DNA from 4 places in the Dietzia cercidiphylli genome. Region 1 is predicted to be linked to each of the others. Evidence: predicted binding sites of a transcription regulator. Region 1 holds the regulator's gene; each other region holds the start of a gene.
The links. Region 1 encodes LexA, which represses DNA repair genes until DNA is damaged. Its sites were predicted from a motif close to CGAACANNTGTTCG; they were not measured.

Region 1 (7,875 bases):
TTCCGGGGCTTCGCGGCGGGGCCGTTCTACAGCCCGTTGGCGGCCTTGAACTCGCGGCGGCGACGGTGCAGGATCGGCTCGGTGTAGCCCGAGGGCTGCCCGGTCCCCTCGAGGATGAGCTCGCGGGCGGCCTGCCAGGCGATCGACGAGTCGAAGTCCGGCGCCATGTTCCGGTATGCCTCGTCACCGGCGTTCTGCTGGTCGACGATCTCCGCCATCCGGCGCAACGAGTCCTCGACGTCCTCGGCCGTGATGATGTCGTGACGGATCCAGTTGGCGAGCATCTGCGAGGAGATCCGCAGGGTGGCGCGGTCCTCCATCAGGTTGACGTCGTGGATGTCCGGCACCTTCGAGACGCCGATGCCCTGTTCGACCCACCGGACGACATAACCGAGGATGGTCTGGCACGAGTTGTCGACCTCCTCCTTCTTCTCGGCGTCGGTCCAGTTCGTGTCGGTCGCGAGGGGGACGCTGAGGATGTCGTCGACGCTCGCGCGCGGTCCGCCGGCGAGGAGTTCCTCCTGTCGGGACATCACGTTCACCCGGTGGTAGTGGGTCGCGTGGAGGGTCGCGCCGGTCGGCGACGGCACCCACGCGGTGTTGGCGCCGGCCCTCGGCTGCCCGATCTTCTCGGCGAGCATCTCGGCCATGAGGTCGGTCTTGGCCCACATGCCCTTCCCGATCTGCGCGCGACCGCGCAGACCGCAGGCCAGGCCGGTGTCGACGTTGAAGTCCTCGTAGGCGGTCATCCAGCGGGCGGACTTCATCTCACCCTTGCGGATCATCGGGCCGGCCTCCATGGAGGTGTGGATCTCGTCCCCGGTCCGGTCGAGGAAGCCGGTGTTGATGAAGACGACGCGATCGGTGGCCTCGGCGATGCAGGCGGCGAGGTTGACCGAGGTGCGCCGCTCCTCGTCCATGATGCCCACCTTGAGGGTGTTCTCCGGCAGACCGAGGAGCGCCTCGACCCGGCCGAACAGCTCGGTGGTGAAGGCCACCTCGGCCGGGCCGTGCTGCTTGGGCTTGACGATGTAGATGGACCCGGTGCGGCTGTTGCCGCGCTCGTTGCCCGGCGCGATGCCGTGCATGCCCGCCAGCGAGGTGATCAGGGCGTCGAGGATGCCCTCGGGCAACTCGTTCCCGTCCGCGTCGAGGACCGCGGGGGTGGTCATGAGATGCCCCACATTGCGGACGAAGAGCATCGAGCGGCCGTGGAGCCGGACCTCGCCGGATCCGTCGGGCGCGGTGAAGACCCGGTCGTCGTGGAGGACGCGGGTGAAGGTCTTGTCGCCCTTGCTGATCTCCTCGGAGAGGTCGCCCTTCATCAGACCCAGCCAGTTGCGGTAGCCGTGGGTCTTGTCCTCGGCGTCGACGGCCGCGACGGAGTCCTCGAAGTCCATGATGGTGGAGACGGCGGACTCCAGGACAACGTCCTTGACGCCGGCGGAGTCGGTCGATCCGATCGGTGAGTCGGCGTCGATCTGGACCTCCACGTGCAGGCCGTTGTTGCGCAGGAGGACCGAGGTCGGGGCGGCGCCGTCGCCCAGGTAGCCGACGAACTGTGCGGGATCGGCGAGGCCTGTCGTCGCCCCGTCGGCGAGTGTCACCTGCAGTCGGCCGTCCACCACGGTGTAGCCCGTGGTGCCGACGTGACTGCCGGAGTCGAGCGGCGCGGCGTCGTCGAGGAACTCGCGGGCCCAGGCGATGACGCGGTCCCCGCGGACCTTGTTGTAGGAGGACCCCTGCTCGGCCCCACCGGACTCCGGGATCGCGTCGGTGCCGTAGAGCGCGTCGTACAACGAACCCCACCGGGCGTTGGCGGCGTTGATCGCGAAACGCGCGTTCATGATCGGCACGACCAACTGGGGGCCCGCGACCGTGGCGATCTCGTCGTCCACGTTCTGAGTGTTGACCTGAACGGAGTCCGGCTCCGGGACCAGGTAGCCGATCTCCTGCAGGAACGCACGGTAGGTGGCCGGGTCGATCGGGGCGGGGTTCTCGTTGTGCCAGGAGTCGATCCTCGACTGCAGGTCGTCGCGGACGGCGAGCAGCTCGCGGTTGCGCGGGGCCAGGTCGGTGAAGATCTCGGAGACTCCCGCCCAGAACGCGTCGGGATCGACCCCGGTGCCCGGGATCGCCTGGGTGTTGACGAAGTCGTACAGGACCTCGTCGACCTGGACGTCGCCGACGGTGATGCGTTCGGACATCGATGCTCTCCTCACATAGGGACCGTTCTCGCCTCCGACTGTAGTGCCCCCCTGCCGAGGGATCATCCGGGTTTTCCGCAGCGTGGAACGGCGGTCGGATTGGCTAGGATCTGATGGCATGACACCCGCGCCCCCGACCGCCACTCTCGACGGCCTCGCCTTTATCAAGGGGCACGGAACGCTCAACGACTTCGTGGTCCTGCCCGACGACCACGCGGAGGTGGACCTCGACGAGGACCTGGTGCGCGCCGTCTGCGACAGACGGGCCGGCCTCGGCGCCGACGGGGTGCTGCGCATCGCCACCGCGGGTGCACTGGTCGACCAGGGCGTCCTCGCCGTCCTCCCGGAGGGCGTCGACGCCGCGGACTGGTTCATGGACTACCGGAACGCAGACGGATCGATCGCGGAGATGTGCGGGAACGGGGTCAGGGTGTTCGCCCACGCCCTGGTGGCGACCGGCAGGGTCGGGGCCGGCCGGATCCCCGTGGGCACACGATCCGGTCCTCGGCCCGCCGATATTCTGATCCATGACGGTGACCAGGCCGTGGTCCGTGTGGACATGGGCGAGCCCCGGCTTCTCGGGGTCTCGTCCGTGGAGCTCGGTGGCCGGGTGTACGCCGGACTCGCCGTCGACATGGGTAACCCCCACCTCGCGTGCGTGGTCCCGGGCCTGGGGGCCGACGGGTTGCGCGAACTGCCGGTGCACGAGGCGCCCGAGTTCGACACCGGCTTCTTCCCCGCCGGCGTCAACGTGGAGATCGCCACCCCGCTCACCGACGGTCGGGTGTCGATGCGCGTCCACGAGCGAGGATCCGGGGAGACGATGTCCTGCGGCACCGGAATCGTCGCCACGGCCGTCGCGGCCCTCGCCGACGCCGGACAGGCCACCGGTGACGTGGTGGTGTCCGTTCCCGGGGGAGAGGTCGCGGTGGCCCTGACCGGCGTGGGTTCCACTCTGACGGGGCCGTCCGTGATCGTCGCCGAGGGGCGGTACCGGCGACCGCTACCCGCGCGCCGCACGGAGGCGTCCCGACCGGAATTGTGAGATGATGCCGGTGAATGACTATCGATGACACCGCCCCTGACCGGGCCACACGAGACCATGACCCTTCGGTCGGAGAATTCCAGCTCGAGGAGCGCTCCTCGCTGCGCCGGGTCGTCGGGTTGTCGACCGAACTCCAGGACGTCAACGACGCCGAGTACCGCCAACTCCGCCTCGAGCGGGTCGTGCTGGTCGGGGTCTGGACCGAGGGCACCGCCGCCCAGGCGGAGGCCGCGATGGCCGAGTTGGCACAGCTCGCCGAGACCGCAGGCTCCGAGGTCTGCGACGCGCTGATCCAGCGCCGCGACAAGCCGGACCCCGCCACCTACATCGGTTCGGGGAAGGCCAAGACCCTGAAGGACGTGATCACCGCGACGGGGGCGGACACGGTGATCTGCGACGGCGAGCTCACGCCGGGTCAGCTCATCGCGCTCGAGAAGGTCGTCAACGTCAAGGTGATCGACCGCACCGCGCTGATCCTCGACATCTTCGCCCAACACGCGACCAGCCGTGAGGGTAAGGCCCAGGTGTCCTTGGCGCAGATGGAGTACATGCTCCCGCGACTGCGTGGCTGGGGTGAGGCACTCTCCCGGCAGGCGGGTGGCCGGGCGGGCAGCAACGGAGGCGTCGGACTCCGTGGTCCCGGTGAGACCAAGATCGAGACGGACCGCCGCCGAATCCGGGAGCGCACGGCGAGGCTGCGCCGTGAGATCAAGGGCATGAAGCAGGCCCGGGACACCAAGCGGCATCGCCGTCGCGCCACCCCGGTGCCGTCGATCGCGATCGCCGGGTACACCAACGCCGGGAAGTCGAGCCTGCTCAACCGCTTGACCGGTGCGGGCGTACTGGTCCAGAACGCACTGTTCGCCACGCTGGACCCCACCACACGGCGGTCCGAGCTCCCCGACGGGCGGGTAGTGGTCTTCACAGATACGGTCGGATTCGTCCGACACCTCCCGACCCAGCTCGTCGAGGCGTTCCGCTCGACGTTGGAGGAGGTCGTGGACTCCGAGCTGCTCCTGCACGTGGTCGACGGATCGGACGCCTTCCCCCTGCGCCAGATCGAGGCCGTCCGCACCGTCATCAACGACGTCGTGGAAGAGCAGAAGGCCGAGAGGCCCCGCGAACTCGTGGTGATCAACAAGGTCGACGTCGCTGACCCGGTGGTGTTGACGGAACTGCACCACGCCCTGCCGGACGCGGTCTTCGTCTCGGCGGCGACGGGTGAGGGGTTCGACGAGCTCCTCGACCGAATAATGCGGGTGGTCGCCTCCGGGGACACGGAGGTCACACTCGAGATCCCGTTCACCCGGGGTGATGTGGTCTCCCGTGTCCACGCGGAGGGCGCCGTGGTGGACGAGGATCACACGAAGGACGGCACGAGGATCGTGGTCCGGCTTCCGGCCTCCGTGGCCCGAGAGCTCGGGGAGTATCGGGTCCCCGGATCCCGTGACGGTGTCGCCTGACCCCGTCGACGGATCAGGCGACACCCGGTTCCGGCCGGTTCAGAGCTTGCGGAAGACCGTGACGACCTTTCCGAGGATCGTCGCGTGCTCCCCGGGAATCGGACTGAACGACGGGTTGTGGGGCAGGAGCCACACCCCGCTCGAATCCCGGCGGAAAGTCTTGACCGTGGCCTCCCCGTCGATCATCGCCGCCACGATCTCGCCGTTGTCCGCGACGTTCTGACGGCGCACCACCACGTAGTCCCCGTCACAGATCGCGGCGTCGATCATCGACTCGCCGACCACTCTGAGCATGAACAGGTCCCCGGAACCCACCAGGTCGGAGGGGAGGGGGAAGACCTCCTCCACCGCCTGCTCGGCGAGGATCGGACCGCCGGCCGCGATCCGCCCCAGGACAGGGACGTAGACGGGTTCCACGGCCCCGCTGGGACGCGTCTCCTCCTGGACGGGCGCGCGACGACCTCGGGACCGCTGCCCCGGGACGCCGTGGACGTCGACCGCCCGCGGCTTGTGCGGATCACGGGTCAGGAAGCCCTTCTTCTCCAACGTCCGCAACTGGTGGGCCACCGAGGAGGTCGACTGCAGACCGACGGCGTCACCGATCTCTCGGATGCTCGGGGGATAGCCCCGGTCCTTGACCGTGTCGTGGATGTGCAACAGAACGCTCTTCTGGCGGGTCGTCAGGGCCTCGAAGTCGGGCTTGGGCATGTGGGGGTCCCTTCGGCGAATGGGTGTTCGACGTCGCTATCTGTGTACACCCTACTGCCCGTCGGACGTGAGCGCCACACAGGTGTTCGAAGAAATGTCGCCACGAATGTCGACTCTGTCGGACCCGCGTGATACAACTCTAGGCAGGTTCGGGTTCGAACAGATGTGCACAACAAGGCACACGGGCGTGCGAATGAGGTTCGCACACCGTATCGAGTTGGGAGTTCTCATGACCGTTATGGAGATGCAGCCACGATCGCGTCCCTCCGTGCCCTGGACGGAGGTCTGCGTGACCGATCACGACCGGCCCGTTTCGTCCAGGGTGCATCCCCGCCCTGATGCCGGGGCCCGTCCCGTCATCCGCACGCTCGACCGGGGGCGCCAGACGGCCACGCGGTCGGTGGCGCCCGGACGGCGAGTGCTCGTCCGCCCCGCGTCCGCGGAAAGGGTCAGGGCATGCGGTAGCGAGGCGAGGTCGAGTGCGCCGGTGGTGGACGATGTGCCGACGTGGGCTCTGGTGGCCTGTGGAATCGTCTTCGGAATCCTGATGCTGCTCGCGTTGGCACTCCTGGGCGGGCCCGCCTACGCGTGACCCACGGTATCGCCTCCTAGAATGGACCCGGGACGGCGGCCCGTCGCCCCCGCGCCGCCGTCGGCTCCGGCCGGCGGAGCGGTTCGGACCAGGTCGACGAATGGCGAAGCTGGAATGTACTGCCCCATATGTCACCACGAGGACTCACGGGTGATCGACTCGCGGTCGGTCGACGAAGGGCAGGCGATCCGGCGTCGGCGCGAGTGCCCCGACTGCGGACACCGGTTCACCACCCTCGAGACCCCGTTGTTGACCGTCCTCAAGCGCAACGGTGTGACGGAGCGTTTCAGCCGCGACAAAGTGGTCCGCGGTGTGCGACGCGCGTGCCAGGGGAGGTCGGTCGACGAGGACGCGCTCCGGCGGCTCGCGCAGCAGGTCGAAGACGCTGTCCGGGCCGGCGGCGCCTCAGAGGTCCCCGCTCACGAGATCGGGCTGGCGATCCTGGGGCCTCTACAAGATCTGGACGAGGTCGCGTATCTGCGATTCGCCTCCGTGTACAAACAATTCAGTTCCGCTGCGGATTTCGAGAGCGAGATCATCGCGCTTCGCGAACGGCACGCTGCTCACTAGTCCCGGTCCTCTCCGCGTCGCACCGGGATCGGTTCCTGTGTACGGGCGGTGTGAGGGCTCAACGCGCGTTCCGCCGGGAGAGCGCGGCGGCGACCGCCTTCTCGATCCTCTCGGCGGAGACCGGGCGCGCGGTACCCAGAGACTGCGCGAAGAGGCCGACACGGTATTCGGCCAACATCCACCGGAGATCCCGGGCTGCCCGCGCCCCACCCGGTCGTCGGCGGAGCGCCGCCGTCGCCTCCGCGACAGTGGCCTCCGACTTCTCCAACCGGGCGGCGAGCTCCCGGTACCTCGACGGTGACTTCTCCGCGAGGTCCAGCCTGAGGTCGATCGCCCTCACGTGGCGTTCCAGTTGCGGGAGGACCTCCGCCGGGTGTCGGGCGAGGAATCCCTTTCCCACGAGGAAGTCCAGAGCGGGCCTGACGTCGTCCGCGAGGTCGCGTGGTACCTGGTCCAGCCGGGCGGAGACCGACTGCGCGGCGACCAACGCCGGAAGGGCGGCGGAGATCGAGGCCGTGATGGCGGCCGGCGCCTCGGATCGGGCGCGCGCGCGCACCTCGTCGAAGTCGTGCACGGTGAGTACCGGCTCTCCTCTGCGTCCGGCGATCAGCCGCCCGCACGCCGCCAGCGCCGCGTCCGAGACCAGTCCATCGGCACCCTCGTGGGGATACTGGGTGAGCGCGAGGCGTTGCTCGACCGGACGACCCCGGACTATCGATGCCGCCGAGATCAGGTCCGCTGAGATCAGGGTCAGTACCGCTGTCGTCTGCGCGGCTCGACGTTCCGTCTCTGTGGCGCAGGCGATCCGGTGGATGCCGTCGGGGCGGACCTGCAGGGCCGGGTAGACCGTCACCTCCACACCGTCGACCGTGCCGGTGATCGAGGGCGACAGGTCCCCGATCGTGTCCGCGGTCCACGCCCGATGAGGTCCGTCATCGGGGACGAGTCTGGAGTTGAGCGTGGCACGGACCTTGTCCACCAACCGACTGCGTAGTGCTCCCAGGTCCGTACCGGCCGCGACGACCTCGTCACCGTCGACCACCTCGAAACGCATGCGGAGATGGTCGGGGAGCTGTTCCGGGTGGAACTCGCGGGGCTCGACGGTCGTGCCTATGCGGGCCGAGAGCGCGGCGGCGAGCGCCACGGGGAGCGGTGCCGACCGCGGGGCGAGGTCACCGGCCAGCAGTGCCGCGTACTCGGCGGGCGGGGAACACAGACGCCTCAGGTACTTGGGGAGCGTCCGGAGCATCTCCGTGTACAGCTCCTCGCGCAGGCCGGGGACGAGCCACT
Region 2 (7,875 bases), on a different contig from region 1:
ACGGAGTCCCTACCTGGGTCCGGGGTTCGAGTTCACCGAACGCGATCCGGGCACCGCCCCGTGGCTCACCCGGCTGCACCACTTCTCGACCGGTGCGCGGGCCTCCATGGGCGTCACCGGGAACCAGCTCTCCGGGATCTACGGCGGGATCGGGCGGATCGCCTCGGCGATCACCACTGCGATCACCCGCGAGAACTGGGACAGGCTCGCCGGTGACTTCGCGTCGTTCGAGCACATCGAGGTCCGATCCATCGGTCCCCACGACGCCTCCGACGGGTGGTATCCGACGAGCTCGCGCTTCTGACGTCGAGAGTCGCGCGCAGCCCATCAGAACGGGGGCTCCTCGTCCGACAGGGGAGTCGACGGCGTGGGCGGAGACACCGGACCGGTCTGTGGTGCCTGTCGCCAGAGTCGAGCCTGCGCACGGAGGTTGCGTCTCTCGACATCGCGACGGTGGCGCAGGTGGGGTCGCCGCCGCGACTCGGCCGATCCGGAGCCGGTCTCACCCGCTTCGGCTGCCTCCCGCTGTAGTCGGCTCGCCTCAGGGTGTCGTGGTGCGGCGTGGCCGGCGAAAGGCCCCGTGGGGAAGGTCGTGATGCGGGTTGCGGGGTCCCTGTTCGGGTGGTGGGGGCCGTGTATCCACACGTATGAACCGTCGGTCTCCCGGTAGTAGGCCCACACCCCGTCGGTCTTGAGTCTGTGGTGGAAGCGGCAGAGGGTGCCGAGGTCGTCGCACGTCGTGTGTCCGCCCTGGTCGGGGTGGTCATGGTCGAAGGGGACGATGTGGTCGAGGTCGGATTTCTCGGCGGAGGTCTGGCAGCCGGGGAAAACGCACGTACCGTCGCGCCCCCGACAGAAGCGGGCCAGGGCCTCGGACGGGGTGTGGCGCCGCGCAGCGGCGGTGTCCGGATCCGCGAGTTCGGAGAGTGCGTTGACCCGCCGCCTGGCGTCGCGCTGCAGTTCCTCGGCGGTGTGCCGGGTGATCGGCCCGTACCCGGCGAGGGTGATGCCGCGATTGTCCGGGGTGCCATCGTCGTATGCGTGGATGATGACCCGGCGAGCCGCAGACCGGGCTTCCGGGTCGGCGGGGTGTTCTCCTTGCGGGTCGGGCAGGCAGGCCCAGCCGCGGCTGAGCGCGAGCAATCCGGCGGCGCGGAGCTGGCCGAGGGGGCGCGGATCGTCGGCCGAGGCGGTGCGGGCGAGGGCCTCGATACGGTCCGCGATCTCCAGCGCGTCCTCGGCGGTGAGTGTGGCCGAGATGATCGCACGGTCGTCCCGGAGGGGCACCAGCTCCACGTCCTGGTCACGTCGCGCCTGCCGGGCGCGGGCATCGGCACCGAGTGGATCGCAGGCCGCGACGGTCTTGATGAGCATCTTGCGCAATGGGCCGAGCCTCGGCGGGTGGGTCCGGCGCCTGGTGGGAGCCAACCCGTCGCTGATCCGCCGATCGAGTTCGGGCATGAGGTGATCGGCCACAAGGGCTGTCTCCTCGGCGATGGTGTGCGCGGCGAGGATTCCTATCCACCCCGTCGCCAGTAGCGCCGCCGTTCGGGGGAGCCGTTCGGTCAGTTCGACCGCGGTGGTCACCAGACGGGATGCGCCGTGGCGTGAGAGCGCCATAGAGGCGCCGATCATCGTGGCGGCGGCGTCCCACGGATCACGATGGCGGTCGTGCTCGGTGGCGAAACGATCGGTGGCGGAACGGACACAGTCGTAGGCGTAGGCGAGCGTCCGACCCTCGGCCGCGCAGATCGTCCTCTGGGCGAGGTAGCCGCGTTGTTGGCCCGGGTCCCACCGGGCGAACGCCTCGGGGACCAGCACGGGGAGTGCGGGCCCCGTCCACGTGGTGAATCCGGGAGGCGGGATGAGCGCCTCGGGAGGCTCGACGTCGTCGGAAGCAGGGGGAGGTGTCGCGATCATGGTTCGATAGTATGTTCGAGATCTGACACGGTGTGGAGGCGTGGATTCCGTGGGCCTGACCTGCGATGCCCTGCACGCGGCGTGCAGGGCATCGCAGGTCAGCGGGGTGTGGGGCGACGGTCCGACGGGGTTCGGCGGAGTGCCGGCGGGAGAGTGTCCGTGGAGAAGAAGGGACTCCGGGCGGCGCGGGATGGCACGGGATGATTCGGTGCGGGTCCGGGTCCGGGTCCGGGTGCGGGTGCGGGTGCGGGTGCGGGTGCGGGTGCGGATCCGGTGGTCCCGACCTGGGGTGCCCTGCTCGGCCCCTGCAGGGCAACGCAGGTCGGAACCGTGTGGGGCGGTGACTCAGCCCGGTCGTGCCACGATCAGGCAGGCCTGCCCGCCCTCGGGCACGTACCAGCGGTGGGGGAGGGTGCCGTCGTACCTCGCGACATCCCCCGCCTGCAGTCGGCTGAGAGACTCGCCCACCTCGAGCAGGACCGTGCCCCTGGTGACGTACACCCATTCGCGGCCCGGGTGTTCGAAGAATCGGCCCGGCACGTGATTGGTTTCCACGAACTCGAGGAACTGCGTGTCGTTGGGCCCGCCCGGAAGTAGTCGGGTGTGCCCTCCGACGGTGCCCTCCGCGCGGGTGAGGACGGCGCCCTCGGAGGCGCGACGAATGTCCACGCGTCCGCCCGTCGCCGGTGGCGAGTCGCCTGCCGTCGACGGGTCGCCCGCCGGCGCGTCGGGGCCTCCGGGCGTCGGGGCGACGGCGTCGACCGCTTCGAGTAGGTGCGCCTGTGTGGTGCCCAATGCGTGGGCGAGCCCCTCGAGCGTCGACATGCTCGGGGCCGCCTTGCCACGCTCGATCTGGCTGAGGAACGGTTGCGAGATGCCGGCCTGGCCGGCCACCGCCACGAGGGTAAGGCCGAGTTGCTGACGGTGGTGCCGGATGCGTGCACCCAGGCGCGCGAGTCCGTCGCCACGTAACCCCGACACCGGTGTCTCCCATCGGCAGTGAGCGGTTACAGATCAGATCCGGCGGGGTAATCCGGGCGAAACACCGACCCGTGACACTGATCTGTATTGACGAGGTCAATATCCCGCGTCCTGGTCGAAAGCGCAAGGCACCACACCGACCCGGCCGGGGACGGTCCGGCAGAGCAGGAGAACCCAGTCAGTGGACACACTCACCCGCCAGCGTGGAGAAGGGTCCCCGGAGCCAGGCGCTGCCGCCCCGAGGCTGGACGGCGCAACCGCCAGGTCCGGCATCACCGCCCCGGAGCCGGACGGCACCGCCGGGAGGCAGGTCGACCGCATCGCCGGGGTGGGGCTGCTCGACGGCCGGGTGGTCGACGTGGACATCGCGGGCGGAGTGGTCGTGGCGGTCACCGACGCGGGAGTCGACACCACCGGGGGGTCGGGGCCTGTGGGGCCGGCGGTGATCGACGGTCGCGGCTACATGGCCCTCACGGCGCCCGCCGAACCGCACGCCCACCTGGACAAGGCCCTGAGCTGGGGTGCGACGCGCCCACCGGGCTGCGATCTGGGCGCCGCGATCGACGCGTGGCGGGCCTTTGCGGTCACCGTGGACGAGGACGAGATCCACGGACGGGCGCTGGCGGCGGCGCGGAGACTGGTGGCCAGCGGCACCACGGCGGTGCGCACCCATGTGGATCTGCACAGAGAGGGTGACCCGCTCCGCGGAGTCCGGGCCATGGTCCGGGTGCGCGACGAGCTCGCGGACGTGCTGGACCTGCAGATCGCGGTGATGGTCCGCGATGAGGACCCCGCCGAGCGGGCCCGCGACGCGATCGCGGCCGGGGCCGACCTCATCGGTGGCGCCCCGCACATCGCCCCCGACACCGCCGCGGAGACACACAGGTTGATCGACCTGGCCGAAGAGCTCGGGGTGGGCGTGGACCTGCACGTCGACGAGTTCCTCGACGGCGACCACGGCATGCTCACGGCCTTCACCGACCGGGTGGCCTCGTGGGAACCGGGCCGAATCCGGACGGCCGGTCACTGCTGCCGGATCGGCACGATGGACGCGTCCGGTCAGTCGGCCGCTGCCACCGCGCTGAGCGGCGCGGGTGTGGGAGTGGTGACACTGCCCGTCACCAACCTCTACCTCCAGGGGCGGGCGGAATGCACGTCCACGCCGCGCGGGCTGCCCCCCGTGCGGGCACTGCTGGACGGCGGCGTCACCGTGGGCGCGGGTGCGGACAACGTGCGCGACCCGTTCAACCCGGTCGGCCGCTCCGACGCGATCGAGACGGCGATGCTGCTGGTCATCGCTGCCCACCTCGACATGGACACCGCATGGCACCTGGTCACCGACGGCGCCCGCGACGTCATGGGATTGCCGCCCGCCGGTCCCGCTCCCGGCCGCCGCGCAGATCTGCTGCTCGTGCGCGCGAGCGGGCTCGACGACGTGATCGCCGACGCGCCCGTGGACCGGATCGTGCTTCGCGCGGGCCGCATGGTGTCCGCGAGGGCGTCCGTCCTCGTCGACCCCTTCCTCACACAGACCTCGACCCTCACACAGGCCTCGACCCACCCGCCCGATCTCCAGGAGGCACCATGACGACCCCAGCCCGCCCCGTCCTCCGGCCGGGTACCGAGATACTCGGTTTCTCCGACGTCGGGGTCACCTACCCCAACGGCACCCGCGCGCTCGAGGGCGTGGATCTCCGCGTGGGGGCCGGAGAGTTCGTCAGCGTGGTGGGACCCTCCGGGTGCGGCAAGTCCACACTGCTCGGGCTGGCCTCCGGCCTGGCGACCCATACCGACGGCTACTTGCAGACCGGCACCGACCGGGTGGGGTACGTCTTCCAGGACGCCACGCTGCTGCCGTGGCGCACCGTCGCCCAGAACGTCGAGATGCTCGCCGAGCTCGACGGGATCGGCAAGGCCGAGCGGCGGCAGCGGGCGCAGGAGGCAATCGACCTCGTGGGGCTGACCGGCTTCGAGCACTCCCTGCCGCGAGAACTGTCCGGCGGGATGAAGATGCGGGTGTCGCTGGCCCGGTCGCTGACGCTGGAGCCCGAGCTGTTCCTGTTCGACGAGCCGTTCGGGGCCCTCGACGAGATCACGCGGCAGCGACTCGGTGACGAGCTCCTGGAGCTGTTCGCGGCCAAACGGTTCGCCGGACTGTTCATCACCCACTCGGTCGCCGAGGCCGTGTACCTGTCCACCCGGGTCGTCGTCATGTCCGGGCGTCCCGGCCGCATCGTCCACACCATCGACGTCCCCTTCGACGTCCCCCGCGACCCCGAGGTCCGGTACTCGGCCGACTACATCAACCTCGTCGGCGAGGTTTCCCAGGCTCTGGAGGAGGCACACTGATGAACACCACCACCACCGCTGCCGGCAGCACCTCGGCCGGCAGCACCTCGGCCGAGCCCGACGCGGACCCCGGGTCCGACACCCCGGCCCCGGGCGGGGCGACCACGGTAACCGCGCCCACCTCGGCGGAGACCGGGCGGCGGCGCCGGATCTCCGCGGACGGGGCGCTCGTGCGGATCGGCGGCCCGCTGGTCGTCCTGGCCGCCTGCCTGGCCCTCTGGTACTTCGTCAGCTACGTCGTGCTCGAACCCGCCCGCCGTTTCCTGCTGCCCCCGCCGCACGTCGTGATCACCGACGGGTTCCTCGGGCCCAATTTTCCGGCCATGCTCGAGGCGTTGGGTCGCACGACGGTCGTCGCCCTGACCGGCCTGGCGATCGCGTTCGTGATCGGGGTGGTGTGGGCGATCCTGATGAGTCAGGAGACGTGGGCGGAGCGCTCGCTGTTCCCGTACGCCGTGGTGCTGCAGTGCATCCCGATCCTCGCGCTGGTGCCGCTGATCGGCTTCTGGTTCGGTTTCGGGTTCACCGCGCGGGTGTTCGTCTGCGTGCTGATCGCATTGTTCCCGATCGTGTCGAACACCCTGTTCGGCCTCAAGTCCGTGGACCCGGGTCTGCGGAGGCTCTTCCGGCTTCACCACGCCGGCCGACTGACCGTGCTTCGCAAACTCGAGGCACCGGCGGCGCTGCCCGCGCTGTTCGAGGGCCTGCGGGTGGCCGCAGGGCTCTCCGTGGTCGGGGCGATCGTCGGCGACTTCTTCTTCAAGCAGGGGGACCCGGGGATCGGCATCCTCATCGACACCTATCGGGCGCGGCTGCAGTCGCCGGAACTGTTCGCCTCCATCCTGCTCGCCTCGCTGCTCGGTGTGGCCGTGTTCCTGGCCTTCGGGTTACTCTCCCGCAAGGTGGTGGGGCGGTGGTACAACGCCGACGACCAGCGGTGATGGCGAGAGTCTCGCCCCGGCCGTAACCCACATCTGCCCGACCGGCAACACAACCGAAACGTAGCACCGCTTCACTATAGATATTGATCACGTCAATACGGGAGGCCTGATCCGGCCCCCGGGAGGAGACCCAGATGCGCCGCACCCACACCACCAGGACCGTGCTCTCCGTGGCCGCCCTGTGCACCCTCGGAGCCGCCACACTGACCGCCTGTGGTGGTTCCGATTCCGAGTCCGCCGAGGCGGCGTCCGGATACAGCGGTGAGATCGGGGCCGTCGACCTCAGCGAGAGCTGCCCCGCCACCGTGGTCGTCCAGACCGACTGGAACCCGGAGGCCGAGCACGGACACCTCTACGAGCTGCTGGGCCCGGAACCCACTATCGACGCGGGCGCCAAGGCCGTCTCGGGCCCGCTGTTCGCCTCGGGGGAGTACACCGGGGTGGACGTGGAGATCCGCACCGGTGGCCCGGCAATCGGTTTCCAGCAGGTCACCGCGCAGATGTACCAGGACACCGACATCATGCTCGGCTACGTGGACTCCGACCAGGCCGTGCAGAACTCGCTCAACAATCCGACGATCGGGGTGTTCGCGCCGCTGGACATCAACCCGCAGATGATCATGTGGGACCCGGAGACCTACCCCGACGTGGCGCGGATCGCCGACCTCAAGGACGAGGGGACCCGAGTCCTGTACTTCGAGGGCAACGCGTACATGGACTACCTCACCGGTGAGGGCATCCTGGACCCCGAGCAGGTCGACGGCAGCTACGACGGGTCGCCGTCCAACTTCGTGGCGGCCGGCGGGTCGGTCGCGCAACAGGGTTACGCCAGCGCCGAGCCGTTCATCTACGAGAACGAGGTCGCCGAGTGGGGTAAGCCCGTGGCCTACGAGCTGCTCCACGACACCGGGTACCCGATCTACAAGTCCATGATGGCGGTGCGCTCGGCCGAGCTCGAGGACAACTCCGCGTGCCTGGAGATGCTCGTTCCGGTCCTGCAGCAGGCCGAGGTCGAGTACTTCGCGGACCCGGATCGCACCAACGCGGTGATCGTCGACGCCGTCGAGCAGTTCAACACCGGCTGGGTCTACAGCTCCGAGCTGGCCGACTTCGCCGTCGAGGCCATGCTCGACCGGGAGATCGTCGGCAACGGTCCCGACTCGACGGTCGGCAACTTCGACGAGGAACGACTGGCCGACATCGTCGGGATGGTCACGGGCATCTACGAGGCCGCCGACGTCGCGATCGCCGAGGACGTTGCACCGGAGACCATCGCGACCAACCGGTTCATCGATCCGGCCATCGGGATGAACTGATCCCCCCAGTGACCACCCGATTCAGGAAGGCACCCCAGTGAGCGAGACCCAGACGGCGTCGCCGACGGCTCCCACGGCCCCGGACGTGGCCGGACTCGTCGAGGATCTGAGTGACCTGCTCGGCCCGGAGCTCGTCCTCACCGACGACCGCAGCCTCGACAAGGCCTCACAGGACGGCTCGTATCTCAGCCCGATCCTGCGTGCGCAGTGGCCGATCGGCCGCCCCGAGGTGGTGGTTCGGCCCACGAGTGTCGAGCAGGTCCCGCCGATCGTCCGCGCGGCGGTCCGCCGCGGGGTCCCCATCACCTCACGCGGAAAGGGCACCGGCAACTACGGGCAGGTGGTGCCGCTGCACGGTGGTCTCGTGC
Region 3 (7,875 bases), on a different contig from region 1:
TCGGCCGTCTGCTGCGTGAACTGACCGACGACTGGGACTTCGAGGCGGTCGGCGGACTGACCCTCGGCGCCGACCCGGTCGCCACGGCGATCATGCACGCGCGGGGCCGGCCGATCGACGCGTTCGTCGTCCGCAAAGAGGCCAAGAAGCACGGGATGCAGCGCCGGATCGAGGGGCCGGACATCGTGGGGAAGCGGGTCCTCGTCGTCGAGGACACCACGACCACCGGCAACTCCCCGCTCACCGCGGTGGCCGCCCTGCGCGAGGCCGGCGCCGAGGTGGTGGGCGTGGCGACCGTCGTCGACCGCGCCACCGGCGCCGATGACGTGATCCGGGCCGAGGGCGTGGAGTACCGCGCCCTGCTCGGTCTGACCGACCTGGGACTGGAGTGACATGACCGCCGAGTGGACGACGACGAGACGCATGACGACCGAGGGGACGGCGTCCGATAGGACGACGGCGAGGGCTTTCCCCACCGTCCTGGCGCAGGCGCTGCGGGAGCGGGTGCTCTCGCTCATGGACACCTCCCGCCCGGAGGGGCCCGCGTTCCTCGCTGCGGCCGCGGGCACGGAGGTGGCCAAGGCGACCGGATTCGGCCCGCTGGAGAAGCTCTGCAAGCCGCTCATCGTCCCGGCGGCGCTGACCATCGCTCTGCGTGAGGGCGCCCAGGGAGGCGCGGGGGCGGGTAGTGGTGGCCTCGGCCCCGTCGACACCGCACTGCTCTCGGTCACCGGCGCTGCGTACACCACCGGCGACGTGATCCTCATGCTCGGCGGTGGACATGCGAGCCGGTCGAAGGCGCGCCTGGTCTCGGGCGCGGCGGCGTTCGGGGTGGGGCATCTCGCGCTCGGCGGGCTGATGCTCCGGTCGGGTCTGAGGTTCAAGCCGGTCCAGTCGGCGGTCCACGGGGTGGTGGCCGGCGCCGCCGGTGCGATCCTGCTGTCCGAGGACCGGGCCAACGCCCCACTGGCCGCGTACGGGGGGCTGCTGGCGGCCCTGTCGGCGCTGGCCACCTCGGTCGATCGTCGGTCCGGGCCCGGCGCCTCGGTGTTGGCCGTGGCGGGGCCGGTGTTCCTGCTCAGCGATGCGTTGATCCTGCTCAGGCGCAAGACCGAGGGCGGATCGGCGCTCGCGCGGGGCCTGGACGTCGGCGTGATCGACACCTACGCCACCGCCGCGCTGCTGTTGCTGACGGGCACGGCGGCCGCGGCCCGCACGGCCGGGCGGTCGGCATGAGTGCTGCGGGCCCCGGTTCACCGGGCGGTACCGGGATCCGCACGGTCCTGATCACCGGCGCCGGTCGCGGGATCGGCGAGGCCACCGCGCGCCGGTTCGCCGACGCCGGCTATTTCGTGGGTGCCTTCGACCTGGAACCGTGCGAGTGGGCGCGGGGGGACGACCGCGTGGTGACCGGCGCGCTGGACGTCACCGACCCGGCCGCCTGGGAGTCCGCCCTGGCGGAGTTGACCGCCCGCTCCGGCGGCGCGCTGGACGTCCTGGTCAACAATGCCGGGCTGCTGTACGGGATGCCGTTCACGGATGCGAGCTACGAGCGGGACTCCGCGCTGGTGGACGTCAACGTCAAGGGCGTGATGTACGGCTGCCGGGCGGCGTTCGGATACCTGGAGAAGGCCCCGGCCCCGACCGTGGTCAACCTCTGTTCGGCCTCGGCGATCTACGGCCAGGCCGAGATGGCCGTGTACTCGGCCACCAAGTTCGCCGTCCGCGGCCTCACCGAGGCGCTGGACCTCGAATGGGGTCCGAAGGGCATCCGGGTGTGCTCGGTGTGGCCGCTCTACGTGGGTACCGGCATGCTCGAGGGCGTCGACACCGCCGGGATGCGGAACATGGGCGTCCGCCTGACCGAGGCCGACGTGGCCGGCGAGATCCTCGGGCTGGCCGAGCAGACGCGGCGCACCCCGTCCGGGGTGCTGGGTCGGATCCGCGGCGCCCTCGGTCGCGAGGTCCACCGGCCGGTGGGTACGCAGGCCACCGCGATGTACCTGGCGTCCCAGATCGGGCCGGGGCGGGTCATCAGGCTGGTCAATCGACGACTCACCTCGTGAGCGGCCCCGCTGCCGACCGCGAGGTGGCGACGGCGGATCCCGCCGCCGGGCCGACCGAGTGGGGCGATGGGCTCGTGGGCGTCGGACCGTGGGAGCTCGAGCGCCCCGGTGAGCCGCGGCCCACGGGCGACCGCTGGGATCCGGACCTGCTCGACTCGGGCGACCGCCGCAACGTGGTCGACCGCTACCGGTACTGGCGGCGAGAAGCGATCGTCGCCGACCTCGACACCCGGCGGCACCCCTTCCACGTGGCCATCGAGAACTTCGGTCACGACGCCAACATCGGCACCGTCGTCCGCACGGCCAACGCCTTCCTCGCGGCGGAGGTGCACATCGTGGGGCGACGTCGCTGGAACCGCCGCGGGGCGATGGTCACCGACCGCTACCAGCACCTGCGCCACCACGAGGACGTGGCAGCGCTGATGGACTGGGCCGAGTCGGAGGGGGTGCCGGTCGTCGCCGTCGACAACCTCCCCGGCGCCGAGCCGCTCGAGACCGCCCGGCTCCCGCGCGAGTGTGTGCTGCTGTTCGGTCAGGAAGGTCCCGGGGTCAGCGCCGACGCGCGACGACGGGCGGCGAAGACCGTGTCGATCGCCCAGTTCGGCTCCACCCGGTCCATCAACGCGGGCGTGGCCGCGGGGATCGCGATGCACGCGTGGGTCCGCGAGCACGCTGCGAACGGCCGAGGAGATAGCTATTGATTTTCGATAGGTAATCATCCATAGTCGTGAGATGGAGATCGAAAGACGAGCGGTCCTGCCGCTGCGGGTGTCCCTGGTGGTGCTGTTCGCGGTACTGCTCCTGCTGCAGACCATGTCGTTGCCCAGGCAGTTCGCGCACATGGCTGAGACATCGCCGGGCGACGCACACCTGCGGTGGCCACTGACGGCGGTGTCGATCTACTGGGTGCTGTGCATCCAGGTCGTGGTGGTGGCCACCTGGAAGCTGCTCACGCTGGTCAAGGACGACCGCATCTTCACCGACGCGTCACTGATCTGGGTCGACGTGATCCTCGGGGCGATCGTCGCGGCCTGGGGGATGCTCGTGCTCGTCCTGGTGCTCGTGGGCGTCAACGCGAACGATCCCGGACTGCCGCTGCTGCTCTTCCTCGTCGTCGTCATCATCACCGTCGCGGCGCTGCTCATGGTCGTCATGCGGGCACTCCTCCGGCAGGCCACCTCGTTGCGGTCCGAGATGGACACGGTGGTGTGATGCCGATCGTCGTGCGGATCGACGTGGAGCTCGCCAGGCGCAAGATGAGCGTGGGTGAGTTCGCGGAGCGGGTGGGACTCACGCCGGCGAACGTCGCGGTGCTGAAGAACGGGCGTGCCAAGGCGGTGCGGTTCAGCACGCTCGAGGCCATGTGTCGCGTGCTGGAGTGTCAGCCCGGGGACCTGCTGGAATGGGTGGAGGAATGAGGAGCGCAGCGGGGTTCGCCCTGGTCCTCGTCGGGGTGCTGAGCGTGGTGGGCCTCGGGGGAGTGGCGATCGTCCTCGGCGGGGCGGACGACTCCCCGGGACTACAGGGGATCGGTGTGGTCCTGGTGGTCGGGGCGACGGTCGCCGCCCTCCGTTGGCGGGGCGGACGACCACGGTAGAGACCCGGCTCAGACCGCCGGCGCGGAGGGTCCGTTGCGGATGCGGTCGACGAGCTTCGGCCCGGCGGTGATGGCCATCGGTGTGACCGAGACCAACACGATCCCGATGAGGATCAGGTCGATGTGCTCCTTGATCAGCGCGAATTGCCCCAACCATGCGCCGAGTGCGGTCACCCCCGCGGCCCACAACACCGCACCCACCATGTTGAACAGCACGAACACGCGGTAGCGCATCCCGGCCATGCCCGCCACCAGCGGCGCGTAGGTGCGGACGATCGGCACGAAGCGGCACAGGATGATCGTGGCCGGCCCCCACTTGTCGAAGAACTCGTGGGCCTCGCGGATGTAGACCTGCTTGAAGATCCGCCCGTCCGGCCGCTCCCGCAGGTGGTGGCCCCACCGGTTGCCGATGAAGTAGCCCACCTGGTCGCCGAGGAACGCCGCGATCGGGGCGGCCACCAGCACCACCCACAGTGGTGCGAAGGGGTTGTCCTGCTGGGTGAGCAGTCCCGCGGTGAACAACAGTGAGTCGCCCGGGAGGAACGGGAACAGCAGACCGGACTCGATGAAGACCACGGCGAGGAGAGCCGGGAGTATCGCGTTGCCGAACGGTCCGTCGCCGGACAGCCAGAACTCCGGGTCCATGAATCCGGGACCGAGCGCCAGGACGTGCTGGGCCTGTTCGGCCACCAGGTGCGTGTTCACCTCGGGAATCGTAGACCCGCTCTGCTGGGAAACCGCTGAAGGCGTGCCCCCGCTGGTCCTCCGGGGCCCGCCACCTCGCGGTACCTCGTAGGATGGGATGAGTCACAGTGCCGAAATCTGGAGGATCGTCAATGCCTATCGCCACCCCGGAGCAGTACAAGGACATGCTCGACCGGGCTCGCCAGGAGGGTTTCGCCTACCCCGCGATCAACTGCACCTCCTCCGAGACCATCAATGCGGCCATCAAGGGATTCGCCGATGCGGGCTCGGACGGGATCATCCAGTTCTCCACCGGTGGAGCGGAGTTCGGTTCCGGCCTGAACGTCAAGGACATGGTGACGGGCGCGGTCGCACTTGCCGAGTTCGCGCACATCGTGGCCGAGAAGTACGACGTGTTGGTCGCGCTGCACACCGACCACTGCCCCGAGGACAAGCTCGACACCTTCGTGCGCCCGCTCATCCAGATCTCCCAGGAGCGCGTCGACGCCGGACGAAACCCGCTGTTCCAGTCGCACATGTGGGACGGCTCGGCCACCCCGCTCGACCGCAACCTCGAGATCGCCAAGGAGCTCCTCGAGAAGACGGCCAGCGCCAACCAGATCCTCGAGATCGAGATCGGCGTCGTGGGCGGCGAGGAGGACGGTGTCGAGAACGAGATCAACGAGAAGCTCTACACCTCCCGTGAGGACTTCGAGGCGACCATCGACGCGCTCGGGGCCGGCAACACCGGGCAGCGCTACCTGCTCGCCGCGACATTCGGCAACGTCCACGGCGTCTACAAGCCGGGCAATGTCGTGCTGCGTCCCGAGGTGCTCAAGATGGGCCAGGAGGTCGCGGTGGAGAAGCTCGGGCTGAACCAGGGCGACCTGCCGTTCGACTTCGTCTTCCACGGCGGCTCGGGCTCGGCCAAGAGCGAGATCGAGGAGGCGCTGAGCTACGGCGTCATCAAGATGAACGTCGACACCGACACGCAGTACGCGTTCACCCGCCCGATCGCCGGTCAGATGTTCGCCAACTACGACGGAGTCCTGAAGATCGACGGCGAGGTCGGCAACAAGAAGGTCTACGACCCGCGCTCGTACCTCAAGAAGGCCGAGCAGGGGATGTCCGAGCGGGTCGTCGAGGCGTGCAACGACCTCAAGTCGGCCGGCAAGTCCAAGGGCGCCTCTACCTGACCAGCGGCTTCGGCCTGATCACACTCACGGCGACCCGACGGGGTCGGTGCCACCAGCGGCGTCTCTCCTCCAGTGGAGAGGCGCCGCTGTCGTGTGATCACCGGGTGGTCTGGGCGCCATGCCCGGCAATTCTGGATCGAACACTTGTGCTGTTCCGCCCCGGGCGATAAGATGGATCACACGTTCGAATGGTGGCGAGTCTGATTGGCGGAGGGGGGTGCGGTGGTGGATCCGATGATGACGACGACGAGTTCGGCGGCATTCGGGGCGCTTCGCGCCGTGCCGGAGGCTCTCGACACGCTGGGCGCCGAGGCGTTGAGCGAGGTGGCGCGGTCGGCCACTCTGGCGCAGAACCTCGCCGCGGCCACCCGCCTGCAGGCCGCGCATCACCTCGTGGAGGCGATGGGCCGGCTCGATCGGGAGGCGCGGGGGTCAGGCCCCGGCCGGGAGCCTGGCGATTCCGGCCCCGCCGATTCTCGTCCTGCCTACGCCCGCCTGGATCCGGCTGATCGGGCGCGTGATCACCTGGCGGCGGCGATGTCGCTGACCGGGTGGCATGCCGGTCGTCTGGTGACCGCCGGGGTGCAGATCCACACCCGCCTTCCGCTGCTGCGCAAGGCCGTCGATCGGGGACTGTTCCCTGAGCAACTGGCCATCGACACCGCCTGCCGGCTGGCCGACATCCCCGATGAGATCATCGCGGCAGTGGAATCAGAGGTCATCGGAGCCCTGTGCCGGGACCTGGACGGCGGCCACCGGCCCAGTCGCGCAGCGTTGGACACCGCGGTCGACGCATCAAGGGAACGTCACGACTCCCGGGCCGCCCAGGACGCGGTCGACGCCGCGGTCGAGCAGCGCACCGTCCGGTTCCGCCCCGGCCGCGACGGCATGACCAGCATGTGGGCCCACCTGCCCAGCGGGGACGCCGAGAAACTCCGCCGCCGCATCGACGCCGCCGCCCGCGCCGCCTGCGATTCGGGCCATCCCCGCACCCGCGACCAACTGCGCGCCGATGCCCTGAGCGCCCTGGGGGACCCGAACACCGACGACATCGGCACCGCCCTGCACGACCCCGAGGACACCCACCGTGCCGACAACACAGATGGCGCGACCGCCGGCACGGGCGGTCCGCGGCCAGGAGCTTCGCGGCCGGGCGGTCCGCCGCCGGGCGGGCCGCGGCCGGGTGCGTCGTGGGGCACCGACAAGCCCATCCGGATCTCGGTCATCGACAGCATCGCGCAGGGCCTGCCCAACCGGGTGCAGTTCGTCAACGGCGCCTACGCCAGCTTCGACTGGCTGTGCGAGGAACTGCTCTCCGGCGGCGACGCCAAGGTGCGGTTCGACTTGATCGACCCGCAACCGGGCGTTCAGGACACACCGGATGCGGTGCTCAAGTACTTCATCACCCCGGCGCTGGCCGAGAGGATCCGGCTGCGCGACGGCACCTGCCGCCACCCCGGCTGCACCGTCGACGCCCACGACTGCGAGATCGACCACGTCATCGCCTTCGACCACCTGCGCCCGGAACTGGGCGGACCCACCGCCGAGTGGAACCTGATCTGCCTGTGCCGCAAGCACCACCGCGAGAAGACCTTCGGCCACTGCGCCTACCGGCCCGGCCCACTCGGTGAACTGACCATCATCACCGAAACCGGACACGAACACCGCACCACCCCACACGGCCCACTGGCCCAAGCGCGCGACCGGATCCTCGACCACCGATGGCGCCAACACCTCGAGCGCCTCATCACCGACGACGGCCACCTCACCAACCCACCAGGCGCCCACCGCACCCACCCCGCCTGACTCCTGCACGGCTCGTGTGTGCGGCGCGTGGCGTGCCCTCGTGTCTCAGGGCGATCAGACTCAGGGCGATCAGCCGGCGGGAACTCAGCCGGGCTGATCGCCCTGAGGCACCGCACCCATTCCCACGCCGGGCTCGCACACCTTCCAGGCGCCGTCCTCATTGAGCATCCGTACCTGCTCCGGCGCGGACTCGTCGGATTCCGACTCCACGGTGGCGGTGGCGACATCGCCCTCGATCTCGACCCCGGTGACCTCGAGATCCTGCGGGAACGAACCCGCGATGGACTCGCGCAGCATCGCGTCGAGGTCGGTGCCGGTCTGCTCGCCGGAGGCGGTGATGTTGTCGACCAGGTCCTGCGGCACCCGGTTCTCGGCGCAGAGATGGCTGTTGAACTCGGCGAACGAGTCCGAGGCGGTCATGTCGCGGAGAGTCTGCTCGACCGCGCGCTCCGCGCGATCCGAGGACGACATCGGCCCGGCCGCGACGAGCCACACGAGTGCGGCGGCCACCGCGGTTACGACGACG
Region 4 (7,875 bases), on a different contig from region 1:
GCCTCCCGCCTCGATCGCGGCCAGCAGTTCATCGGCCCCGCCGGACATGCAGGTCAGTCCGTGGTCTGCGGCGCGCTTCATCCCCTCGGACTCCGCATCGATACCGATCATCCACTTGGGCTCGATGAACTCGCTGCGCTCGAGCTTGTACATGAGGTCGGTGCCGATGTTTCCCGACCCGACTATCGCGGCGGTGAGCATGGTCTTCTCTGTCATACCGACAGTCTCTCCACCTGTCTTCTCCGCCACAATCAGGCGTGCCGCTCAGCGGAACAGCTTGCGTGACGGAACCCGGAGTCGCCCGTCAGGCGGGGTGGGTGCGGTGGGCGCCTGGTGGGTTGGTGAGGTGGCCGTCGTCGGCGAAGAGGCGGTCGAGGTGTTCACGCCATCGGTGGTCGAGGATCCGATCGCGCGCTTGGGCCAGTGGGCCGTGTGGGGTGGTGCGGTGTTCGTGTCCGGTTTCGGTGATGATGGTCAGTTCACCGAGTGGGCCGGGCCGGTAGGCGCAGTGGCCGAAGGTCTTTTCGCGGTGGTGCTTGCGGCACAGGCAGATCAGGTTCCACTCGGCGGTGGGTCCGCCCAGTTCCGGGCGCAGGTGGTCGAAGGCGATGACGTGATCGATCTCGCAGTCGTGGGCGTCAACCGTGCAGCCGGGGTGGCGGCAGGTGCCGTCGCGCAGCCGGATCCGTTCGGCCAGCGCCGGGGTGATGAAGTACTTGAGCACCGCATCCGGTGTGTCCTGGACGCCGGGTTGCGGGTCGATCAGCTCGAACCGCACTGTGGCCTCGCCGCCGGAGAGCAGTTCCTCGCACAGCCAGTCGAAGCTGGCGTAGGCGCCGTTGACGAACTGCACCCGGTTGGGCAGGCCCTGGGCGATGCTGTCGATGACCGAGATCCGGACCGGCTTGTCGGTGCCCCACGACGCACCCGGCCGCGAAGCTCCCGGCCGCGTAGCGTCCGGCGGCGTGTCCGTGCCGGCGCTACCTGTGTTGTCGGCGCGGTGGAGGTCCTCGGGGTCGTGCAGGGCGGTGCCGATGTCGTCGGTGTTCGGGTCCCCCAGGGCGCACAGGGCATCGGCGCGCAGTTGGTCGCGGGTGCGGGGATGGCCCGAATCGCAGGCGGCGCGGGCGGCGGCGTCGACGCGGCGGCGGAGTTTCTCGGCGTCCCCGCTGGGCAGGTGGGCCCACATGCTGGTCATGCCGTCGCGGCCGGGGCGGAACCGGACGGTGCGCCGCTCGACGGCCTCGGCCACGGCGTCCTCGGCGGCCCGGGGGTCGTGACGTTCCCTGGCTGCGTCGACCGCGGTGTCCAACGCTGTGCGGCTGGGGCGGTGGCCGCCGTCCAGGTCCCGGCACAGGGCTCCGATGACCTCTGATTCCACTGCCGCGATGATCTCATCGGGGATGTCGGCCAGCCGGCAGGCGGTGTCGATGGCCAGTTGCTCAGGGAACAGTCCCCGATCGACGGCCTTGCGCAGCAGCGGAAGGCGGGTGTGGATCTGCACCCCGGCGGTCACCAGACGCCCGGCGTGCCACCCGGTCAGCGACATCGCCGCCGCCAGGTGATCACGCGCCCGATCAGCCGGATCCAGGCGGGCAAACGCCGGACGCGGACGCACCTTGTCATCGTGGGTGGCCTCGTCGAGCCGGCCCATCGCCTCCACGAGGTGATGCGCGGCCTGCAGTCGGGTGGCCGCGGCGAGGTTCTGCGCCAGAGTGGCCGACCGCGCCACCTCGCTCAACGCCTCGGCGCCCAACGTGTCGAGAGCCTCCGGCACGGCGCGAAGCGCCCCGAACGCCGCCGAACTCGTCGTCGTCGCACTCATTACCGACCACCCTCCCCCCGCGGCGCCTGTATCGAACATATGTACTACTCTAACGTCACCACTTCACTCGCGCAAGTGTTCGGATCATCCGTCACTCGATGTCGGACCTCCGCGCTACACTCACCGCATGACCGAACCGCCCGTCTCCCCCGTCGACCGCGCCTTCGACGTACTGCGGGTGACGGCGGCGGGAACCGGCCTGACACTGAGCGAGATCTCCCGCGAGGCCGGGTTGGCCAAGTCCACGACCCTTCGCCTCCTGACCGCACTCGAGCGAAACGATGCGGTCACGCGAATCGGCCAGCGCTATCGACTGGGGCCGCTGGTGCATGAGCTGGATCCGATTCCTGCCTCGCCGGCATACGAGCGGACCCGCCGCGTACTCACACCGTTCCTCGCGCACCTCTTCGAGGCGACCCGGGCAACGGTGCACCTGGCCACGCTGCACGGTGACGAGGTGGTGTACCTCAATAAGCTGCACGGTCCGCGGCCGATCCCATCACCGTCGCGGATCGGCGGCGGGCTTCCGGCGTACTGCACCGGAGTGGGCAAGGCGATGTTGGCGTTCGACGACGCCGCCGCCGAGCGGGTGTCGCAGGGCCCGCTGATCGCCTGGACCGACACCACGCTCACCTCGCCGGATGCGCTCGCCGTGGAGCTGGCGGAGATCCGGCGCAGAAGGCGATCGGTGGATCGCGCCGAGCTCACGCCCGGCCTCTACTGCGTGGCCGCGCCCGTGTTCGACGACGACGAGGACGGCGCCTGCGGAACACGAGCGGTGGCGGCGCTCTCCGCTAGCGCGGCGGACAGTGCGGCACTCACTCGACTGGAGCCACTGGTCACCAGGGTGGCCGCGGCCGCCAGTCGCGCGATGGCGACGGACCGGACGTGACGAGGGCCGAGGGAACGTGAGCGCCGCAGCCGAACCCCCGCACTGGCTGCACCCCCGCGCTAGCGGAACTCCATGGTCACGTCCCCCAGGCCCGCGAACTCGGCGCGGAAGGAATCGCCGGGCGCGGCGTCCATCGCGCGGATCGCGGTGCCGGGCAGGATCACGTCTCCCTTGCGCAGGCGGACGCCGAACTTGGCGACCGTCGAGGCCAACCAGCCCACCGAATTGAGCGGGTTGCCCAGGACCGCGTCGGAGCGGCCGGACGCGAGGAACTCGCCGTTCTTGTAGAGGGTCGCATCGATCGCGGCGACGTCCAGGTCCGTCAGCCGCACGCGCTGCTGCCCGACGACATACCCGCAGGACGACGCGTTGTCGGCGATCGTGTCGGGCAGGGTGATCTTCCAGTCGCGGATGCGCGAGTCGATCAGCTCGATCGAGGGCACGACCCACTCGATGGCGGCGGCGGCCTCCTCCTGCGAGCACCCCTCCGGCGGGATGTCGGCGCCGAGGATGAAGCCCACCTCGACCTCGACGCGCGGGAAGCAGAACCGGGCAGCCTCGACCGGCGCCCCCTCCGGGTACTCCATCGTGTCGAGGAGATGGCCGTAATCGGGTTCGTCGACGCCCATCATCTCCTGCATGGCCTTGGAGGCAAGACCCACCTTGTGACCGGTGACCACCGCGCCCGCCTCGAGCTTGCGGCGGATGTTGACGAGCTGGATCTCGAACGCGTCATCCGGGGTCATCTCGGGATGGTCGGCGGTGAGCGGCGCGATGGGCGCCACGTCGGCCTCGGCGTCCCAGAGTCGCTGGGCGAGTGTGGCGCGGGTCTCCTCATTGAGCATGACCGGGATGCTACCTCGACCGTGTGGCGCTCGAGCCCCCGGTTCTATAACGTGTTCTACATGGCAGACCAGGAGTTCGACGTCGTCGTCGTCGGTAGCGGTGGAGCAGGCATGACGGCCGCCCTCGCAGCAGCGAAGAAGGGCCTCAGCGTGGTCCTCGTGGAGAAAGCACCGCACTATGGCGGCTCCACCGCCCGTTCCGGCGGCGGCGTGTGGATCCCGGGGAACTCCGTCCTCCGACGGGACGGCGTCCAGGACACCCCGGAGGCCGCCCGGACCTACCTCCGGGCGATCGTCGGCGACGTCGTGCCCCCGGAACGGATCGACGCGTACGTCGACCGCGGCCCCGAGGTCCTGGACTTCGTCCTCGCCAACTCCCCCCTCGAGATGGAGTGGGTGGTCGACTACTCGGACTACTACCCCGAGTCCCCGGGAGGACGACTCGGCGGCAGATCCGTCGAGCCCAAGCCGTTCGACCTGCGCCAGTTGGGTTCCGAGGCCGCGCGGCTCGAGCCCCCCTACGCCAAGGCTCCGGCGAACATGGTGGTCAAGCAGTCCGACTACCGCTGGCTCAACCTCCTCCAGCGCCCCACCACCAAGGGTTTCCGGCGCTCCGTCCGTGTGACGATGCGCATGCTGCTGGCGAAGGCCCGGGGGGCCAACATGGTGGGCATGGGCCGCGCGCTCATCGCCGCCATGCGCAAGGGCCTCCTGGACGCGGGTGTCCCGGTGTGGCTCAACACGCCGATGACCGGGCTGGTCACCGAGGGCAGCGGGCTGGACGAGCGGGTCGTGGGCATCACCGTGACCCGCGGCGGCGAGGAGCAGACCCTCCGCGCCCGACGTGGCGTGATCATCGGCTCGGGCGGGTTCGAGCACAACCAGGAGATGCGGGACAAGTACCAGCGTCAGCCCATCCCCACCTCGTGGACGGTCGGCGCCGCCGGCAACACCGGTGAGGGGATCGAGTACATGGAGAAGGTGGGGGCGGAACTGGCCTTCATGGAGGACGCCTGGTGGGGTCCCACGATCCTGCTCCCCCGCGGTCCGTGGTTCGCGCTCGCCGAGCGCTCGCTGCCCTGTTCGTTCCTCGTCAACTCGCGCGGCGAGCGGTTCATGAACGAGTCGCTGCCGTACGTCGAGGCCGGGCACCGGATGTACGGCGGGGAGTACGGGCAGGCCCCCGCCGACCAGCAGGGCGCCGAGGGCGAGAACGTCCCGGCCTGGATCATCTTCGACCAGGAGTACAAGAACCGGTATCTCTTCGCCGGATTGCAGGCGAAGCAGCCGCTGCCGAAGAAGTGGCTCGAGACGGAGAACTTCCACAAGGCCGACACGCTCGCCGAGCTCGCCGGACTGATCGGCGTCCCGGCGGACGCGCTGGAGAAGACGGCCGCCCGGTTCAACGGCTTCGCCGAGAGAGGCGTGGACGAGGACTTCCAGCGGGGCGTCTCGGGGTACGACCACTACTACGGCGACCCCACCAACAAGCCCAACCCGAGCCTCGGTCCCGTCCGCAAGGCACCGTTCTTCGCCGCCAAGATGGTGCCCGGGGACCTCGGGACAAAGGGCGGGGCGAACACCGACGTCCACGGCCGCGTCCTCCGCTCGGACGGCTCCGTGATCCAGGGGCTCTACGCCGCCGGCAACGCGTCGTCGCCGGTCATGGGCCACACCTACGCCGGGCCCGGGGCGACCATCGGCCCCGCGATGGTCTTCGGGTACCTCGCGGTCGAGCACATGCTGGCCGGCGCCGCCGCCGGGTCCACCACCACCGAACCGACCACCACCGACAAGACGGGAGTCTGACCGTGCCGATCGACCTCTCGATTGCCCTGGGGGCCGAGCTTCCCTCGCAGGAGTTCTCCTGGACCGCCTCGGACGTGGCGCTCTACGCGCTCGGAGTCGGCGCGGCCGGGGACCCGATGGACACCGCCGGGCTGGACTACGTGGACGACCTGCGCCCCAAGGTGCTGCCGTCGTTCGCCACCGTCGCCGCCACGATGAACGTCACCGAGGCGCCGCGGGTGTCGTTCCCCGGGGTCGAGATCGACCTGGCCAAGGTCGTGCACGGTAGCCAGTCGGTCGAGTTGCACCGCCCGATCCCCGCGGACGGCACCGCCGTCACCACGACCAGGATCGCCGAGATCCAGGACAAGGGTTCGGCCGCGGTGATCATCCAGGAGTCCGAGACGGTCTCCGCCGAGGGTGAGAAGCTGTGGACCTCTCGATCCGGGATCTTCGCCCGTGGCGAGGGAGGCTTCGGTGGCGAGCGCGGGACCTCCGAGAAGGTGCAGTACCCCGAGCGGGACGCCGACCACACCATCGAGGTCGCGAGCCTGCCCCAGCAGGCGCTGCTCTACCGCCTCTGCGGGGACCGCAACCCCCTGCACTCCGATCCCGCGTTCGCCGAGGCGGCCGGGTTCCCGCGCCCGATCCTCCACGGTCTGTGCTCCTATGGCATGGTGCTGCGGGCCGTCGTGGACGAAGTCCTGGGCGGCGACGTCGAGCGGGTCCGCGGCTACGGCGTGACGTTCGGCGGCATCTTCTTCCCCGGCGAGACCATGCGCGTCCGCGTGTGGGAGGACGGCTCGCGACTGCTCGTGGCGGCCACGGCCGCCGAGCGGGACGACGCCCCCGTGCTGAAGAACGTGGTCGTCGACCTCACCTGACCGCGCGACGCGCCCCCGATACCCCACTCCCGATACGACGAACGCCCCGCAGCCACCGCCGCGGGGCGTTCGTCGTGCCGGCGTTCGTCGTGCCGGCGTTCGTCGTGCCAGGGGTTCAGCAGAGCGCGCGGAACCGCTCCACCAACCGGATCCGGCCGGGGGCGTCCATCGCCATCGGTACGACCGTGAGGGTGGTGGCCCCGGCCTCGCGGAACGCCTCGACCCGCTCGGCCACGTACGACTCGGGGCCGATCAGCGAGACCGACCGGACCAGCTCGTCGGGCACCGCGGCCGCGGCCTCGTCCTTCTTGCCGTCCAGGTACAGGTCCTGGATGCGGGCGGCCTCGTCCTCGTAGCCGTAGCGGCACGCGAGCTCGTTGTAGAAGTTCTTGCCGCGGGCGCCCATCCCACCGATGTAGAGGGCCAGGTGCGGGCGCACGAAGTCCAGGTAGCCCGGCACCTCGTTCTCCTCGCAGATCGCCAGCGGGGGTCCGGCGTAGACCTCGAGCTTTCCGAGAGAGGGATCGCGCTTCTCACGCCCCTTGGCCAGCGGCTCACCCCACGCGAGGTGGGCCTTCTCGGGGTGGAAGAAGATCGGCTGCCAGCCATCGGCGATCTCGGCGGCCAGCTGCACGTTCTTCGGCCCGAGCGCCGCCAGCACGATGGGGATGTTCTCGCGCACCGGGTGGTTGATGAGCTTGAGCGGCTTGCCCAGGCCCGTGCCCTGGTCGGCGGGCAGCGGGATCTGGTACTTGGCCCCGTCGTGCACGAGCTTCTCCCGGCGCCACACCTTGCGGCAGATCTCGATGACCTCGCGCGTGCGGCCCAGCGGCGCGTCGTAGCGCACGCCGTGGAAGCCCTCGACGACCTGCGGGCCGGAGGCGCCGAGGCCCAGGATGAAGCGGCCGTCGGAGACGAAGTCCAGCCCGGCGGCGGTCATGGCAGTCAGGGTGGGTGTGCGGGTGTAGATCTGCAGGATGCCCGAGGCCAGCTCCATGGTCGAGGTCTTGGCCGCGAGGTACCCGAGCTGGCTCACCGCGTCGAACGAGTAGGCCTCGGGGACGAACGCGATGTCCAGCCCCGCCCGCTCGAGGTCCGCGGCCTCCGCGGCCGTCTCGGCGAAGCCGCCGCTGTAGTTGAGAGCCATTCCGATGCGCATGCGGGTAACGCTACCGGGGGGCCGCGGCACCCCGTCCGCGGGCCGCCACGGCCCCGGCCCGGGCCGCCACGGCCCCGGCCCGGGTCGCCCCGGTCCCGGCCCGGATCACCGCGTCGACCTCGCCCCCGACCCGCACGAACACCCCGACGCGTCGGCGCAGCGGCGAGTCGGTCCGCTCGTACCCCATGAAACGCATTCCCGCGCCCGTGGCGACGTCCAGGACGGTGGACTCGGGCAGGTCGACGTCCGAGGTGGGGACGACGACGAGGTCGGCGGACCCCAGCATCCGTGCCAGCCGCAGACGGCGCGCCTGTTCGTCCCCCCGGCGACGCAGTGCCCGGCGCACGGCCACCGCGGCGAGGGCCACCAGCCACGCGGCGAACGGCAGCAGGGCCACCAACACGAGCACCCAGCCGACGCTCATCGGGGATCCGCCGGGCTGGTCGGGGCCTGCCGGGTGAAACGCATCGGTTCCAGCCACG

Region 2: the regulator LexA is predicted to act here: its motif matches at 1,925-1,938, upstream of ABD250_RS02525 (HNH endonuclease signature motif containing protein).
Region 3: the regulator LexA is predicted to act here: its motif matches at 5,717-5,730, upstream of ABD250_RS14535 (HNH endonuclease signature motif containing protein).
Region 4: the regulator LexA is predicted to act here: its motif matches at 1,858-1,871, upstream of ABD250_RS05610 (HNH endonuclease signature motif containing protein).

What each region holds. Positions count from the first base shown of each region.
Region 1 is NZ_BAAAQG010000002.1:125,583-133,457, reverse strand. It holds gene ABD250_RS00640 (malate synthase G) at 27-2,207, opposite strand; gene dapF (diaminopimelate epimerase) at 2,326-3,252, shown strand; gene hflX (GTPase HflX) at 3,267-4,715, shown strand; gene lexA (transcriptional repressor LexA) at 4,755-5,423, opposite strand; gene nrdR (transcriptional regulator NrdR) at 6,130-6,585, shown strand; gene hrpA (ATP-dependent RNA helicase HrpA) at 6,644-7,875, opposite strand, start outside.
Region 2 is NZ_BAAAQG010000003.1:175,577-183,451, forward strand. It holds gene ABD250_RS02520 (NAD(P)-binding domain-containing protein) at 1-304, shown strand, start outside; gene ABD250_RS02525 (HNH endonuclease signature motif containing protein) at 328-1,920, opposite strand; gene ABD250_RS02530 (helix-turn-helix domain-containing protein) at 2,266-2,901, opposite strand; gene ABD250_RS02535 (amidohydrolase family protein) at 3,083-4,489, shown strand; gene ABD250_RS02540 (ABC transporter ATP-binding protein) at 4,486-5,250, shown strand; gene ABD250_RS02545 (ABC transporter permease) at 5,250-6,191, shown strand; gene ABD250_RS02550 (ABC transporter substrate-binding protein) at 6,326-7,507, shown strand; gene ABD250_RS02555 (FAD-binding oxidoreductase) at 7,545-7,875, shown strand, end outside.
Region 3 is NZ_BAAAQG010000015.1:104,148-112,022, reverse strand. It holds gene pyrE (orotate phosphoribosyltransferase) at 1-392, shown strand, start outside; gene ABD250_RS14575 (lysoplasmalogenase family protein) at 424-1,236, shown strand; gene ABD250_RS14570 (SDR family oxidoreductase) at 1,233-2,066, shown strand; gene ABD250_RS14565 (TrmH family RNA methyltransferase) at 2,063-2,767, shown strand; gene ABD250_RS14560 (DUF2975 domain-containing protein) at 2,799-3,278, shown strand; gene ABD250_RS14555 (helix-turn-helix domain-containing protein) at 3,278-3,484, shown strand; gene ABD250_RS14550 (hypothetical protein) at 3,481-3,663, shown strand; gene ABD250_RS14545 (DedA family protein) at 3,673-4,308, opposite strand; gene fbaA (class II fructose-bisphosphate aldolase) at 4,500-5,543, shown strand; gene ABD250_RS14535 (HNH endonuclease signature motif containing protein) at 5,781-7,349, shown strand; gene ABD250_RS14530 (Rv0361 family membrane protein) at 7,434-7,875, opposite strand, start outside.
Region 4 is NZ_BAAAQG010000006.1:133,120-140,994, forward strand. It holds gene ABD250_RS05605 (acetaldehyde dehydrogenase (acetylating)) at 1-216, opposite strand, end outside; gene ABD250_RS05610 (HNH endonuclease signature motif containing protein) at 305-1,825, opposite strand; gene ABD250_RS05615 (IclR family transcriptional regulator) at 1,953-2,717, shown strand; gene ABD250_RS05620 (2-keto-4-pentenoate hydratase) at 2,777-3,562, opposite strand; gene kstD (3-oxosteroid 1-dehydrogenase) at 3,623-5,371, shown strand; gene ABD250_RS05630 (MaoC/PaaZ C-terminal domain-containing protein) at 5,374-6,234, shown strand; gene ABD250_RS05635 (LLM class F420-dependent oxidoreductase) at 6,350-7,393, opposite strand; gene ABD250_RS05640 (hypothetical protein) at 7,404-7,817, opposite strand; gene ABD250_RS05645 (hypothetical protein) at 7,814-7,875, opposite strand, start outside.